2 regions of the Paenibacillus kyungheensis genome follow, and region 2 is predicted to be linked to the other one. Evidence: predicted binding sites of a transcription regulator. Region 2 holds the regulator's gene; the other holds the start of a gene.
What was found. The regulator CtsR, encoded in region 2, represses protease genes until heat stress. The targets are predictions, from matches to a motif close to ATGGTCAATAAAGGTCAAACA.
Positions count from the first base shown of each region.

Region 1: clpP (ATP-dependent Clp endopeptidase proteolytic subunit ClpP) is a predicted target of CtsR. The motif match lies at 5,623-5,643, and genes of this name have one in related genera.

Region 1 covers NZ_CP117416.1:156,303-164,247, forward strand. The annotation lists gene PQ456_RS00705 (gluconeogenesis factor YvcK family protein) at 1-295, shown strand, start outside; gene whiA (DNA-binding protein WhiA) at 301-1,239, shown strand; gene PQ456_RS00715 (HPr family phosphocarrier protein) at 1,388-1,657, shown strand; gene PQ456_RS00720 (stalk domain-containing protein) at 1,730-2,191, opposite strand; gene PQ456_RS00725 (SIMPL domain-containing protein) at 2,486-3,247, shown strand; gene PQ456_RS00730 (PdaC/SigV domain-containing protein) at 3,603-4,760, shown strand; gene clpP (ATP-dependent Clp endopeptidase proteolytic subunit ClpP) at 4,919-5,515, opposite strand; tRNA gene PQ456_RS00740 (tRNA-Arg) at 5,873-5,947, opposite strand; gene PQ456_RS00745 (sugar-binding transcriptional regulator) at 6,198-7,229, shown strand; gene gap (type I glyceraldehyde-3-phosphate dehydrogenase) at 7,361-7,945, shown strand, end outside.
Region 2 covers NZ_CP117416.1:4,450,755-4,458,699, reverse strand. The annotation lists rRNA gene PQ456_RS19405 (23S ribosomal RNA) at 1-563, shown strand, start outside; rRNA gene rrf (5S ribosomal RNA) at 628-744, shown strand; gene serS (serine--tRNA ligase) at 1,089-2,372, opposite strand; gene PQ456_RS19390 (CtsR family transcriptional regulator) at 3,240-3,701, shown strand; gene PQ456_RS19385 (protein-arginine kinase activator protein McsA) at 3,729-4,253, shown strand; gene PQ456_RS19380 (protein arginine kinase) at 4,267-5,340, shown strand; gene clpC (ATP-dependent protease ATP-binding subunit ClpC) at 5,361-7,856, shown strand.

The sequences.
Region 1 (7,945 bases), 970 kb from region 2:
AACAGATCATTATACAGTAAGTGATCATTTGAATGCGATCTATGAGCATGTCGGTCATCGCTTATTTGATTATGTGATTGTGAATAACGATCCTATTCCTTTGAAAATGCAAAAACGGTATGCCGAACAAGGAGCGAAGCCAGTAATCCTGGATCTGGAAACGGTGGAGTCGCTCGGGTACAAAGTTATTGCAGACAAACTGGTGCTCTATGGAACCTATCTTCGTCATGATGCAGATAAGTTAAGTCATCATATTTATGAACAAGTTAAAAAATCTATGTTATCGAAAGGGTGAGTCCATTGTCATTTGCGGCGCAGACGAAAAAAGAATTAACGATGGTAGAGGCTGATGACTGTTGTGAACATGCAGAACTGTCTGCGCTTATACGGATGAATGGTTCAGTGCAAATTTCCAACAAGAAAGTGATTTTAGATATTTCTACTGAAAATGCCGCTATCGCAAGACGGATCTATTCCCTGATCAAAAAGCATTTTGCTGTGCATACTGAATTACTGGTGCGTAAAAAAATGCGTCTCAAAAAAAATAATGTCTACATTGTTCGTATTCCGATGGGTGTACAAAGCATTCTGACTACACTTAAAATTGTGTCTGAAGGATTTATGTTTACCCCGGGCATTAATACGGAAATGGTACGCAAAAACTGCTGTAAACGTGCTTATTTACGCGGTGCTTTTATGGCAGGTGGATCGGTGAACAATCCAGAAGGATCATCGTATCATTTGGAGATTGCATCGATGTATGAAGAACAATGCCAGGCGCTTGTTGATCTTGCGAATGAATTTGAATTGAATGCTCGCTGTATTGAACGCAAAAAAGGCTTTATTTTGTATATCAAAGAAGGCGAAAAAATTATTGAGTTTTTGAGTATTATCGGAGCTCATCAAGCGCTATTCAAATTCGAAGATGTTCGTATTATGCGAGATATGCGTAATTCCGTAAATCGTATCGTAAATTGTGAGACAGCTAACTTGAACAAAACGATTGGTGCAGCAGTTCGTCAGATTGATAACATCAAATTTATTCAGCGCCGTATTGGACTTGAACAATTGCCTGATAAATTGCGTGAAGTAGCAGAGATTCGTCTAGCACATCCTGATATGAATCTCAAAGAAGTAGGCGAAATGCTTAAAGGTGGAGTCAGTAAGTCTGGCGTCAATCATCGACTACGCAAATTAGACGAGATGGCTGAAAAGATGCGCAATGAACACTATGCTTGAATAAAATAATCTCACGTAAGCTTTATTTTTTTCTAGTACGGTGCGTGCTATAATGGTATAGTGTTATGAACATGGTATTAAACACTGTGAGTTGCGTATGCACGCTCAATAGATGTAATGAATATGTATTATAGGGGGTAACGATCTCATGACAAAACACCCGGTTGTTGTTCGATTGAAAACGGGATTACACGCAAGACCTGCAGCATTGTTTGTACAGGAAGCGAATAAATATTCTTCAGAGATTTTTGTTGAAAAAGATGATAAAAAAGTGAATGCTAAAAGCATCATGGGCATTATGAGCCTTGCAATCAGCTCTGGCACTGAAGTATACATTAGTGCTGAAGGCGCAGATTCAGAATCTGCTGTAAACGCTTTAGTCAGTCTAGTAAGCAAAGAAGAATTAGAAAACCAATAAGCCCCCCATAACATATATGGAGGGCACGCCGTCACAGAATGCTGTGGCGGTTTTTTGTATAGTTAGCATCAATTAGCTTAGAAAAATGCCTTTTTTAGCAAAGTTCAATTTCAATTGAAACGCATTCCATGAACTTTGATATCCGAAGCCATCTCGCAATACAGCAAATGGAATATACATACGTCCATTGACCACTGTAGCATCAGGCCCATTCCATTGATGATTATTCAGACGCATTGTTACGCCAGAATTGCTCATGATCATATCAAGCTGATCATCATTTTGCAATAATGTATATGTTTTGACGCCAGATTCATAGCGTAACGTCATTCCTATAGAGTCACGTAGCATAACGACTGGAATCATCGTATTACCACCGATCAAAAGACCATTTTGCGGAAGGCGTGTTCCATTCCATTCTAACTTCACTTCACGCGGCTTGGCTGGAGTGGCAGCTTGAACGGCTGTTGTATTAAAAATTAGAATACTCATCATAAGCAAAATGGAACTCCATAGATATTTGTTTTTTGACATGGTGACTCTCCCCTCATTCTATTATTCCCGATCTCGTGTACTCATTATAGCGCTAAAGTCCATAATGGTGGGATTATATGAGATTATAAAAAAAATAATCTAACTTGTCACGATGAACTTGAACAATGCTCAACTTGTTGTGTGAAATACATACTCTCTTGTCTGATCTCTCTCTATTTTTCGGCCGAGTTTGAAAAACAACTCCTCTCTCCATAATCGCTCAAATAATCAATGATGCAACTTTTATTTGCTCCTTATCGTTTAGTAGGTACAACCAATTAAGGAGTGAATAAAATGAAAAGAACAAGTAAATCCCTAGCTTCATTGATGCTCGCAGGTACATTACTAACTGGTATGAGTGCGTTTGTAGCACTGCCTAGTCATACAACTTATGCAGCGGAAACGGCAGTTACAACAGCACCAGGTGTGATTAATGTGAGTGGTACAGGTAAGTTAACAGTCAAACCAGACATCTCATATCTAACGATCGGAGTACAGACAACTTCAGCGACTGCTGCCAAAGCCCAATCAGCAAATGCTGAGAAAATGGCAAAATTGAATACTTTGCTCAAAGGAGAATGGAAAATTCCAAACGCGGATATTGAGAGTGTTCAATTCTATGTACAACCCAACTATGATTATAACGGTAAAGACCCGCAAAAAGTTACAGGTTATACGGCATATCATAGTTTGCAAGTGACTTATCGTGATTTGGACAAATTAGGTTCATTGTTGGATGCTGCTGCTAAATCAGGAGCTAACAATATCGGTTCTGTTAGCTTTGGGATCGAAAATGAAGATACCTATCAAGAGCAAGTTATTGCCAAAGCAATGTCTAATGCAAAAGTAAGAGCTCAATCGATTGCAAAAGCAGCAAACCTTTCACTTGGAAGCTTGTTGTCCGTAAGTGATCCAGGTGTAAGTGCACCACCTGTTGTATATATGGAAAAACAAAGTGCTAAAGCGCTGGATACTCCTGATGCTGCCGGTACAAATATTGAGCCAGGTACGATTGAATTGAATGCTACACTTAACGTGCAGTATGCTATGAATTAACAGATTGAAGCGTGAATGAATCTGATTAGAGCAAAATAATCAGAATTGTAACTAATTATACGTGCAAATCCACGTATCGTTTCAGTATAGTAGAAGTTTACTAAAGCAGAGCAGTCCTCAAATTAGAAACGTTTATCTTGTTCAATATCTACATGAGCAAGATAAACGTTTTTTTGATATTCAGCAGAAAAACCTAAAAATGTTTTACAGTTTCATCATTTTTAGTAGGGCAATCGTGACTATGTTGTAAATTGATATTGAGTGATTTGTAAATCTCTTGATAAATGTTAAGGATATAATAAAGAAGGTTAAACCAAATATAACATGATACATAATGTTAAAGGAGAGATAATGAATGAACACGAATCAAAACAATACATCTAAAGCACATTTGAAAAAAATCTCTGCGTTTCTGTTAGCAACAACGATGGCTACTGTAGGAACGGTAGCTGTTCTACCAGGAACTTCTTATACAGTACAAGCGGCTGCTGCAACATCGTCTACTGCTAAATCAGCTATTCATGTACAAGTAGAAGGAAAAGCGATCGCTACAACAGGGATTGTGAGTCCAAATGGTAGTTCGCTACTTCCTTTAAAAGACACAGCCAAAGCAATCGGGGCTACAGTAACGTACAATGCTAAAGAGAAAACAGTTACCGTGACCAAAGACAAAAATAAAGCATCATTTGCTCTAGGAGTAGATGTAAATGACGGTGTATTTGTTACCTTAAATGGTAGTACGGTTGGAGATAGTTATGATGCTAAAATAGTCAATGGTACTTCTTATGTAGCTATCAAAGCAGTTACAGATCAATTCGGATATCGTGCGGTATGGAATGGTGCTACACGTACTGTAAATATAACAAAAGAAGGCATGAATAATATTGAACTAACAACAGCTACTCTAAAACCGACCAAAACGAACAGCTATACAGAGATCAATATTAAATATCCAGTCATATCTGGTTTGGACAATTCAGAAGCTGAAGTAGCTATTAATAAAGCTTTCAAAGCTCATGCGCAAACTTATTTGGAACAAACACAAAAACAAGCTAAAGAATTAGGGGCTCCTCCTAAAGATTCAGCTATGACATATGAAATAGATAGTGGTTATAAAGTAACTTATAATCGTAACGGTGTATTAAGTGTGTTAGTAAACGACTATGAATTTCTCGGCGGTGCACACGGCGGGGCTACGCTAACGGGAATGACATTCTCGTTGAAAGACGGCAAGCAAATTCAATTGAGTGATCTACTCAAATCCAATAGCAATTATCGTAAAGACATCGACAAAGTCATTAATGCTGAAATCAAAAAAGAAGATCTTTACTTTGCAGATAGTTTTAAAGGAATTGCTGCTAATCAAGGATATTATTTAACAGATAGTGGACTAACAATCTATTTCCAACAATACGAAATTGCACCATATGCAGCAGGTACACCAGAGTTCTCATTTACTTTTAAAAAATTGTTGCCTACAGGTGTAAATCCATTGGATGCGTACAAAGCTTAATTTTGATAATATAAGTGATCGGATGATAGAGTAATTGCAATATTATGAAGTAAATGTAGCAGTTATTAGACTGACTATTATAAAAAAGAATACAAAAAAGCCTCCGGTTTATATCCCGGAGGCTTTTTCGCGTGTTGTTCCAGCATGCTGGAGTAAAATTATACCCCTTGTGGAGGTGTATTTTCAATCACTTTATCAACTATGCCATATTCTTGTGCTTCAGCAGCAGTCATAAAGTAATCGCGGTCTGTATCTTTTTCAATACGTTCCAACGGTTGACCTGTGCGATCAGCTAGAATTTTGTTCAATTTGTCGCGCATTTTAAGAATACGACGAGCACGGATTTCGATATCTGTTGCTTGTCCTTGTGCGCCACCAAGTGGTTGGTGAATCATGATTTCGCTGTTAGGCAAAGCAAAACGTTTACCTTTAGCACCAGCGTTAAGCAAGAATGCACCCATACTTGCAGCCATACCTACACAGATAGTAGATACATCAGCTTTGATAAATTGCATTGTATCGTAAATAGCCATCCCCGCAGTGATCGAACCGCCTGGACTGTTAACATATAGGTGGATGTCTTTCTCCGGGTCTTCGGCTTCCAGAAACAGCATTTGTGCAATAATCGCGTTAGCTACAACATCATTAACTTCAGAACCTAGAAAAATAATGCGGTCTTTTAACAGACGAGAGTAAATGTCATAGGCACGTTCTCCACGACTGCTTTGTTCAACGACCATTGGAATATAACTCACTAGAAACCCTCCTTCAAAGTTGTACATCATAATAGATTAATTATAGATCAAATATTGTATTAGAAGATACTCATTGTTCTTACCACATTATAGGATAATTCGAATCAAAAGTCAAAGAAAGTCAAACTATCCTGACCAAAAGTGTAGGAACATCAGTAAAATCGGTTAATGAAGAAGAGGGCAACCCAAATTTGGGTATAAAAATAACCAGCATAGGCTGGTTAAAGGGTGTTCTGCATTTATAAGTCAATCACTTAATGTTGCGCAAATAGTTCTTAGATATGATAGAACATATCAAAAGGCATTCGATCATACCGATTACTTATGTAAAAAAGATAATGAAATAAAAAATATAAATGGCGCGCCCGCCAAGAATCGAACTTGGATCTCAGGCTTCGGAGGCCTACGTCATATCCATTGGACCACGGGCGCACATCAAAACAGCAGTACGATTGATTATAGGATATCTACCTATAAAAAGCAAGTTGGCTTGGGAGGAAATCACGGATAAAAACGATAACATCAACCTCTCACAGAATAGTTGTGTTAAAAACTTGCTTCTGCATGAAAAATTGGTTAAGATAGACGTGGGACTTAAAAAGTTATGCCGGGACATTTTGAGTCCATTAAGAATCGCGGATATAATGAACACTGAGCGAGATAAGTTGCAGGAGTGGAATGCATGCGGAAAATATTAGAAATACAAAAGCAGCTTCTGCCCGATCTCACCGAAGTACTCAAAAAAAGATATACGATTCTGCATCAGGTTATGATGGTAGGGCTGGTTGGAAGAAGATCACTCGCCACATCGCTTAATATGACTGAACGCGTCTTACGTGCAGAGACCGATCTTCTCAAATCGCAAGGGTTACTTGAGATTGAAAGTACGGGAATGAAGGTTAGTGAAGCAGGCAAGCAATTGCTTGATGAGCTGGAACCTATTATTCAGGAACTGCTTGGATTATCGAATCTGGAAGAACGTATTCGCACTTTCTATAAGTTGAGACAAGTAATTGTCGTTCCTGGTGATAGTGACATATCTATTATGGCTAAGCAAGAGCTTGGACGAGCAGGAGCCAAAGCGCTGCTCAGTGTCATCCGTGAGGACGATGTCGTTGCTGTTACAGGAGGCTTTACATTAGCTGAAGTCGCTGAGCAACTCAGTCCATCCATACCGGCACCTCTCAAGAATGCCTGGTTCGTACCGGCAAGAGGCGGACTTGGAGAGAGTATGGAATTTCAGGCGAATTCGATTGCTTCCACTATGGCAAAGCGTGTAGGCGCACAATATCGATTGTTGCATATTCCAGATTTATTGCGTGAAGATGCTTATGAATTGCTTTATCAGGATCAGAATATCCGCGAAATTGTCGGTCTGATTCGTAAAGCACGTATCATCATGCATGGAATTGGAGATGCGATGGAGATGGTGCGTCGCCGTAGACTTGAACCCGAGGCAGCGGAAGAAATTCATGCCGCTGGAGCTGTTGCTGAATCATTCGGTCATTATTTTAATGAACAGGGTGAGACGGTGCACCAGATGTTAACGATGGGACTTCAGCTCGATGATATTTCCAAAGCGGAAGTGGTTATCGGTATTGCTGGAGGTCGTAGCAAAGCCAAATCGATTCATGCTGTACTCAAATTCGGTCAGGAAGATATTCTGGTCATTGACGAAGCCGCTGCTAGAGAAATTGTGAAAGAACTAGACTAGTCCTTTTGCTTCATTTTCGAACGTCTAGCAGTCGGCACACAAGATTTACTCTATAATGTTGTCTTGACATGCCTTTTATAAGGTATGTCTTGAAATAAATTAAATACACTATCTCTAGGAGGAATTAACTCATGGTTAAAGTTGGTATTAATGGTTTCGGACGTATTGGACGCTTGGCTTTCCGTCGTATTCAAAATGTAGCAGGTATTGAAGTAGTAGCAATTAACGATTTGACTGACGCTAAAATGTTGGCTCACTTGTTGAAATATGATACAACTCAAGGTAAATTTGACGGCGAAGTTGAAGTTCATGACGGATTCTTCAAAGTAAACGGAAAAGAAGTAAAAGTTCTAGCTAACCGTAACCCAGAAGAACTTCCTTGGGGAGATCTTGGTGTGGATATCGTTCTTGAATGTACTGGATTCTTCACAACTAAAGAAGCAGCTGAGAAACATTTAACAGCTGGTGCTAAAAAAGTTGTTATCTCTGCTCCAGCTACAGGCGAAATGAAAACAATCGTTTATAACGTAAACCATGAAATTCTTGATGGTACTGAAACTGTAATCTCTGGTGCTTCTTGCACAACGAACTGTCTTGCTCCTATGGCTAAAACATTGCAAGATCAATTCGGAGTAGTAGAAGGCTTGATGACTACAATTCACGCTTACACTGGCGACCAAAACACTTTGGATGCTCCACATGCTAAAGGTGACTTC
Region 2 (7,945 bases):
AGGCATAAGGGAGCTTGACTGCGAGACAGACACGTCGAGCAGGGACGAAAGTCGGGCTTAGTGATCCGGTGGTACCGCATGGAAGGGCCATCGCTCAACGGATAAAAGCTACCCTGGGGATAACAGGCTTATCTCCCCCAAGAGTCCACATCGACGGGGAGGTTTGGCACCTCGATGTCGGCTCATCGCATCCTGGGGCTGAAGTAGGTCCCAAGGGTTGGGCTGTTCGCCCATTAAAGCGGTACGCGAGCTGGGTTCAGAACGTCGTGAGACAGTTCGGTCCCTATCTGTCGTGGGCGTAGGAAATTTGAGAGGAGCTGTCCTTAGTACGAGAGGACCGGGATGGACGCACCGCTGGTGTACCAGTTGTTCCGCCAGGAGCATCGCTGGGTAGCTACGTGCGGAAGGGATAAGCGCTGAAAGCATCTAAGCGTGAAGCCCCCCTCAAGATGAGATTTCCCAGTATGTAAGACCCCTTGTAGACGACGAGGTTGATAGGTTGGGGGTGGAAGTGCCGCAAGGCATGGAGCTGACCAATACTAATCGGTCGAGGGCTTATCCAAATAAGCTAACACGCGATGGTTTTCGTTTTCGGATTCAGTTTTCAGGGAGCAACACACCTGCCTGTTTGGTAATGATGGCGGAGGGGTTCCACACGTACCCATCCCGAACACGACCGTTAAGCCCTCCAGCGCCGATGGTACTTGGACCGCAGGGTCCTGGGAGAGTAGGACGTTGCCAAGCAACGAGCAAGACCCAAAAGAGTGATTCCTGATTGAAGGAGTCGCTCTTTTTTTGTTCTAATTATCTTTCATAATAAGTAGATACTTGTTCGGCAGAGTTTTAAGAGAATTATTAAAATAATTAAATTAGTTGAAATAAATAAAAAGAACACTTCTTTCGAGCAAAAGAAGTGTTCTTTTTATTTATATGCTATTTTGTATGATTCTGTTTTTTACATATAGGATTTCTTTTATAAATGTAGATCTGTTGATTCCGCTATTTCACCTAATCAAATCATTATAATTAAATAAATATGAAGACCGTTTTTAAAAGATAATTATAAAGTTTTTATAAGGCATACATATTTATAATTGCTCTTTGTGATTTAAATAAGGGCGAAGTGCAACAGGGATATAGATACTTCCATCTTCACGTTGATGATTTTCTAGCAAAGGGATCAGTATACGCGGTGAAGCTACAGCTGTATTATTAAGAGTGTGACAATACTGAAGCTGTCCCTCGTGATCTCTATAACGTATATTAGCTCGTCTAGCTTGAAAGTCATGGATATTAGAAGAAGAGTGAGTCTCACCATAACTTTGTCTGCTCGGCATCCATGTCTCAATATCATATTGTTTGTAGGTTTTTTGAGACATATCGCCTGTACATACGGCTACTACTTGATAAGGAAGTTCTAGCAATTGAAGTAATTCTTCTGCATTTGCTGTAATCTCTTGATGAATTTGCTCAGATATCTCGGCATTAGCTTCACAAAAGATAACTTGTTCGACTTTAGCGAATTGATGAACTCTATAAAGTCCTCGTACATCTTTACCGGTCGATCCTACTTCACTACGGAAATTCTGAGAAACTGCTGCTAAACGAATAGCACCTTGAGACAGATCAATGATCTCATCTTGATAATAAGATACAAGAGCGACTTCAGAAGTTCCTGTTAACCATTTATCTTCGTTCTCTATTTTAAATGTCTGCTCAATGCCCAAAGGGAAAAAAGCTGTATTACTTAATGCAGAGCCTCTCACCAATGTAGGTACTTCCATAGGAGTATATCCTTTGGCTAGTAGTGTATCTAAAGCAAGTTGTTGAACCGCTCTGTGTAATAGAGCACCTGCCCCTGTTAAATAGTAATTGCGGCTTCCTGCTGTTTTGACTCCTCTTGTAATATCTATCATCTGATGGATTTCGCCTAGTTCGATATGATCTTTAAAAGGAAATGCAAACTGTTGTGGTGTTCCCCATGTACGAATAACGATATTATCTGCGTCTGATTGACCGATCGGAGTATCTGGAGAAACATAGTTAGGGACTAATTCCATCAATCGAGCATACTGTAGTTGAACAGATTGACTGGTTTGTTCCAATTGCTGAAGTTGTAGATTGATTTGTTTCACCTGATCTTTAAGCTGGTGGACAGTGTCGGTAGACAATACCGATTTATTTTGCATATGGCTACTGATTGTCTGTGTTAATTGGTTTCGTTGTTGACGGAGTTGTTCGATTTGTTGCAAGTACTGATTTTTAAGTTGAGCTTTTTCAAGAAGTTCTGCAATAGATATACTTATTTTCTTTTGATCTGCGACCTCTTGTAAGGCTGTAGCATGATTTTTAATATACTGGATATCTAACATAAAATAACCGCTCCTTTTTTCCTAATATAAAGGTAAAATGCACAAAAAAGCTCCTCATCACTTGGGACGAGGAGCTTTTTGCTCGCGGTGCCACCCAACTTGATCAAATACAGATAGTGTATCTGATCCTCTTAGGTTTCGCGATAACGGGCGAAAACCGTTTAACTTAGGAAATAGCAAGCAGTGACTATTCGCTTATGCTATCTCTTGGCGAAAACGCCTCCAGGTTGGATTCCTTTCGATGGCCGTTTCAATATATTGAATTTGTTGTATTGTAACATATAGTTAAAAAAAGTGTCAAGGTCTAGTTTTTATCAAAATTAGATATTAGGGAAATATTATCAGGGGCCAGTCTTTATGAAACTTAAATACTACAAGAATGATATTAAGCCAAATACTTCCAGAACGATATTAAGAATAGTAAACGATAGCAAGAACTATATATTATAAAAACGATATATCATCAGATTATTAATATTTAATTCAATTGTGAAAAACTAAATTCTAAAAAATATGATTTTCTGTATTATATTTTGCTGTAACCCCTTGGCAAATTCTGAAAATATGTTATAATTAATTTAAAGTCAAAGAAAGTCAAAGTCAGCGCATAGTCAAAGTAAGGATGAATACAGTTATTAGATGACGTGAATATGCCTGATGATTTGATGGTAAATAAGATTTATGAACTTTTGATTATAATGATCAGATTATTCATGAATCTATTGTTGTATCATCAAATGCTGTCTTCTTTGGTTTCTTACGATTAGGTTTATGGTTAAGTGATATTTATCTGCTATTTTGAACTTATGATAAATGGGTCAAATTTAGAATAAGTAAATGTTTTAAAACATGATGGAGGAATATACAATGCGTAATATCTCCGACATTATCGAACAATATCTAAAACGAATGCTGCAAGATAGTGGAGAAGGAGCAGTAGAAATACAGCGTAACGATTTAGCTGATCAATTCTCTTGTGTACCTTCGCAGATCAATTATGTAATTAGTACACGTTTTACATTGGAAAAAGGATATCTGGTTGAAAGTAAACGTGGTGGCGGTGGCTATATTCGTATACGGCGTCTTGAATTGCCTGCTCAAGCTATCCTTCATACTCATATTCATGAAAGTATTGGACAGCATATGAGTCAGACAGCTGCTGAAGGTTTACTATACCAGTTGCTAGAAGCTAGAGTGATTTCTAATCGTGAAGCGGAACTGATGCGTGCAGCAGTATGTAGAGATGTTATTTCGATCAAGCTTCCCTACAGGGATGAGATCCGTGCAAGAATGATGAAGGCGATGTTGATTGCATTGCTTCGTCCCTAATCATTCGGGAGAAAGGGGCAATACATGATGATTTGTCAAGAATGTCAGGTAAGACCGGCAACTCTTCATTTTACAAAGATTGTAAATGGTGAAAAAAATGAGTTTCATATCTGTGAAACTTGTGCCCGTGAAAAAGGTGAATTGATTCCAGGAACTTCAGGAGGCTTTTCGATTCACAGTCTACTGTCAGGGTTGATGGATTTTGATTCAAGCAGTAAAGGGCAACTCGCCGGTCAATGCAGTGAAGATGTCCATTGTGAAGAATGTGGTATGACATATACTCAATTTCGTAAATTAGGACGATTTGGGTGTAGCTCTTGTTACAAAACGTTTGATAATCAATTAGATCCTCTTTTTAAAAGAGTGCATGGTAGTACTGCTCATGCCGGTAAGCTTCCTAAACGAGGCGGGATCAAAGTAAAAATCAAACGTCAAATGACTGACTTGAAGCAAGAGTTGAAACAGCGTATTGCTGATGAGGAATTTGAAGAAGCGGCACATTTAAGAGATGAAATACGCGAGCTAGAAAAACAAATTTCACAGGAGTCATAAGGAGGAATAACTTATGCCGAATCTCCGTTTTACAGAAAAACCTTTGAGCGATTGGATGCAAAAGGGCGGAGAATATTCGGATGTTGTTATCAGTAGTAGGGTGCGTATAGCCCGTAATCTGATACATCACCCTTTCCCGATTCTGGCAAATATGGAGCAGGCGCAAGAGACACGGAACCAGCTAACAGAAGTGCTTAGTAATGAAGCACTTCAAGCTCTCGGACCGTTTGAGCCATTGCTTTTGGATGAATTAGAAGATGTAGATCGACAAGTCTTGATGGAAAAACATTTGATCAGTCCGAATTTGTTGAATGACTCCAAAAGTGGAGCTGTTCTGCTAACAGATGATGAATCTGTTAGTATTATGGTCAATGAAGAAGATCATTTGCGTATTCAATGTTTGTATCCAGGCTTTCAATTGCAAGAAGCATGGGAACGTGCGACTCAGATCGATGATGCTTTTGAAGATGTAGTGGACTTTGCTTTTGATGATCGTAGAGGTTATCTTACCAGTTGTCCAACAAATGTAGGTACAGGGCTTAGAGTGTCTGTTATGCTACATTTACCTGCATTAGCTATTATGAATCAGGTAGGTCGTGTATTATCTGCTGTATCTCAAGTAGGGCTCGCTGTACGTGGGTTATATGGAGAAGGTAGTGAAGCGATCGGAAATATTTTTCAAATTTCTAACCAGATTACATTAGGTCTATCAGAAGAAGAGATCATTGATAACTTGCATAGTGTTGTGTTGCAAATGATTGAGTATGAACATCATGCTCGCAGTCGTCTACTCAGTGAATCGAAGTTACGTGTTACAGATCGCATTATGCGTTCGTATGGAATACTGTCTTATGCAACAATGATGGATTCCAAAGAAGCATTTCAACGCATTTCAGATGTGCGTCTAGGCGTAGATCTGGGTCTGATCGACAAAGCTTCGGTTACACAAATGAACGAATTAACGATAATGACACAACCGGGTTTTCTTCAGAAAACATTCGGTGTTAAAATGGGGTCAGGAGAAAGCGATATGTACCGCGCGCAATTGATCCGTAATACATTAAGTAAAGTAAACGTACAAGACTAAACCGTGGAGGTGCTTTAGATATGATGTTTGGTAGATTTACGGAACGTGCGCAAAAGGTTCTTGCGTTGGCACAAGAAGAGGCAGTTCGTTTGGGTCACAATAATATTGGTACAGAGCATATTTTGCTTGGTTTGATTCGTGAAGGTGAAGGCATTGCAGCCAAAGCACTTATCGGTCTAGGTCTTGGACTTGAAAAAATTCAAGATGAAGTTGAATCTCTTATCGGTAGAGGTCAAGAACAACCTACCAATATTGCTTATACACCACGTGCTAAAAAAGTCATCGAACTTTCTATGGATGAAGCTCGTAAATTGGGTCATACCTATGTAGGTACAGAACACATTTTATTGGGATTGATTCGTGAAGGTGAAGGAGTAGCAGCTCGTGTTCTAAATAATCTAGGTATTAGCTTAAACAAAGCACGTCAACAAGTATTGCAATTGCTTGGTAGCAATGAGGCAGTATCCAGTCATCATGGTACACCAGCAAATGTAAGTACGCCTACGCTAGATAGCCTAGCACGCGATTTGACTGCTATTGCTAAAGATAGTAACTTGGACCCTGTTATTGGACGTAGTAAAGAAATTGAGCGTGTGATTCAAGTTCTAAGCCGTCGTACCAAAAACAATCCAGTGTTAATCGGTGAACCAGGGGTTGGTAAAACAGCAATTGCTGAAGGATTAGCACAAAAAATCATCAACAATGAAATTCCTGAAACATTGCGTGACAAACGCGTTATGACACTAGATATGGGTTCTGTAGTAGCTGGAACTAAATATCGTGGTGAGTTTGAAGATCGTTTGAAAAAAATTATGGATGAGATTCGTCAAGCAGGTAACATTGTACTGTTTATTGATGAGTTGCATACGTTGATCGGTGCTGGTGGAGCTGAAGGGGCTATTGATGCTTCTAATATTTTGAAACCTGCATTGGCTCGTGGTGAACTACAATGTATCGGTGCAACAACACTTGATGAGTACCGTAAATATATCGAAAAAGATGCAGCATTGGAGCGTCGTTTCCAACCCATTACTGTAGATCAACCTTCTCCAGAAGAAGCTGTTCAGATCTTAATGGGATTGCGTGATCGTTATGAAGCCCATCACCGTGTAAAAATTACAGATGCAGCTATCGAACAAGCTGTTAAATTGTCTGACCGTTATATTACAGATCGTTTCTTACCGGATAAAGCAATTGATTTGATCGATGAAGCAGGATCTAAAGTAAGATTGAACTCTTATACGATTCCGCCAAATCTTAAACAATTGGAAAGCCGTTTGGAAGATATCCGTAAAGAGAAAGATGCAGCTGTACAAAGTCAAGAATTTGAAAAAGCAGCAGCTTTGCGCGATACAGAACAAAAAATTCGTGAAGAATTAGATACAACGAAAAATCAGTGGAAAGAAAAACAAGGTCGTACTGATTCCGAAGTTACTCCAGAAGATATTGCTGATATCGTAGCTAGCTGGACAGGAATTCCGGTAACGAAATTGAAAGAAGAAGAAACAGATCGTCTGTTGAATATGGAAGATCTATTGCATCAACGCGTAATCGGTCAAGATGAAGCTGTTATTGCTGTCAGCCGTGCGATTCGTCGTGCTCGTGCTGGATTGAAAGATCCTAAACGTCCTATGGGTTCCTTTATCTTCTTAGGTCCTACAGGGGTTGGTAAAACAGAATTGGCTCGTGCTTTGGCAGAATCTATGTTTGGCGATGAAAATGCAATTATCCGTATTGATATGTCCGAGTACATGGAGAAACATTCTACTTCACGTCTAGTAGGAGCTCCTCCAGGATATGTAGGATATGAAGAAGGCGGTCAATTGACAGAGAAAGTACGTCGCAAACCGTATTCTGTAGTGTTATTGGATGAGATTGAAAAAGCTCACCCAGAAGTATTTAACATTTTGCTACAAGTACTAGAAGATGGACGTCTTACTGATTCTAAAGGACGCGTTGTCGATTTCCGTAATACGTTGATTATTTTGACTTCTAATGTTGGTGCAGATGCGATTCGTCGTAATTCTACACTTGGATTCACCGCTGCTGTTGATTCAGGAGCAGATTACAACAACATGAAGGGCAAAGTAACAGATGAGTTGAAACGTAGTTTCCGTCCTGAGTTCTTGAACCGGATTGATGATACGATTGTATTCCACTCATTGGAACAAAAACATATTGCTGAGATCGTAACATTGATGTCTGAAGAACTTCGCAAACGTCTACGTGAATATGCTGTAGATTTCACTTTGACAGACACAGCTAAAGCATTCTTGGCTAAAGAAGGATTCGATCCTGCTTATGGTGCACGTCCACTACGTCGTGCTATTCAAAAGCATATTGAAGACAAATTGTCTGAAGAATTGCTAACTGGTGGTATTGTTAAAGGTGATACACTGATTATCGATGAAAAAGATGGTGCTTTGACTGTAGAGAAAGTAGCTAAAACAGAAGAGCCTGTAGAGAACGTTTCTATCGATACTACAGAATCAGATGAAGCAAAATCATCTAACTGAGTGTAACTTATTTCATCTAATTTACGTCTAATAAAAGGTTGGTCCTTAAGAGCAGAAATTGCTCCGGGATCAACCTTTTTGATGTTATA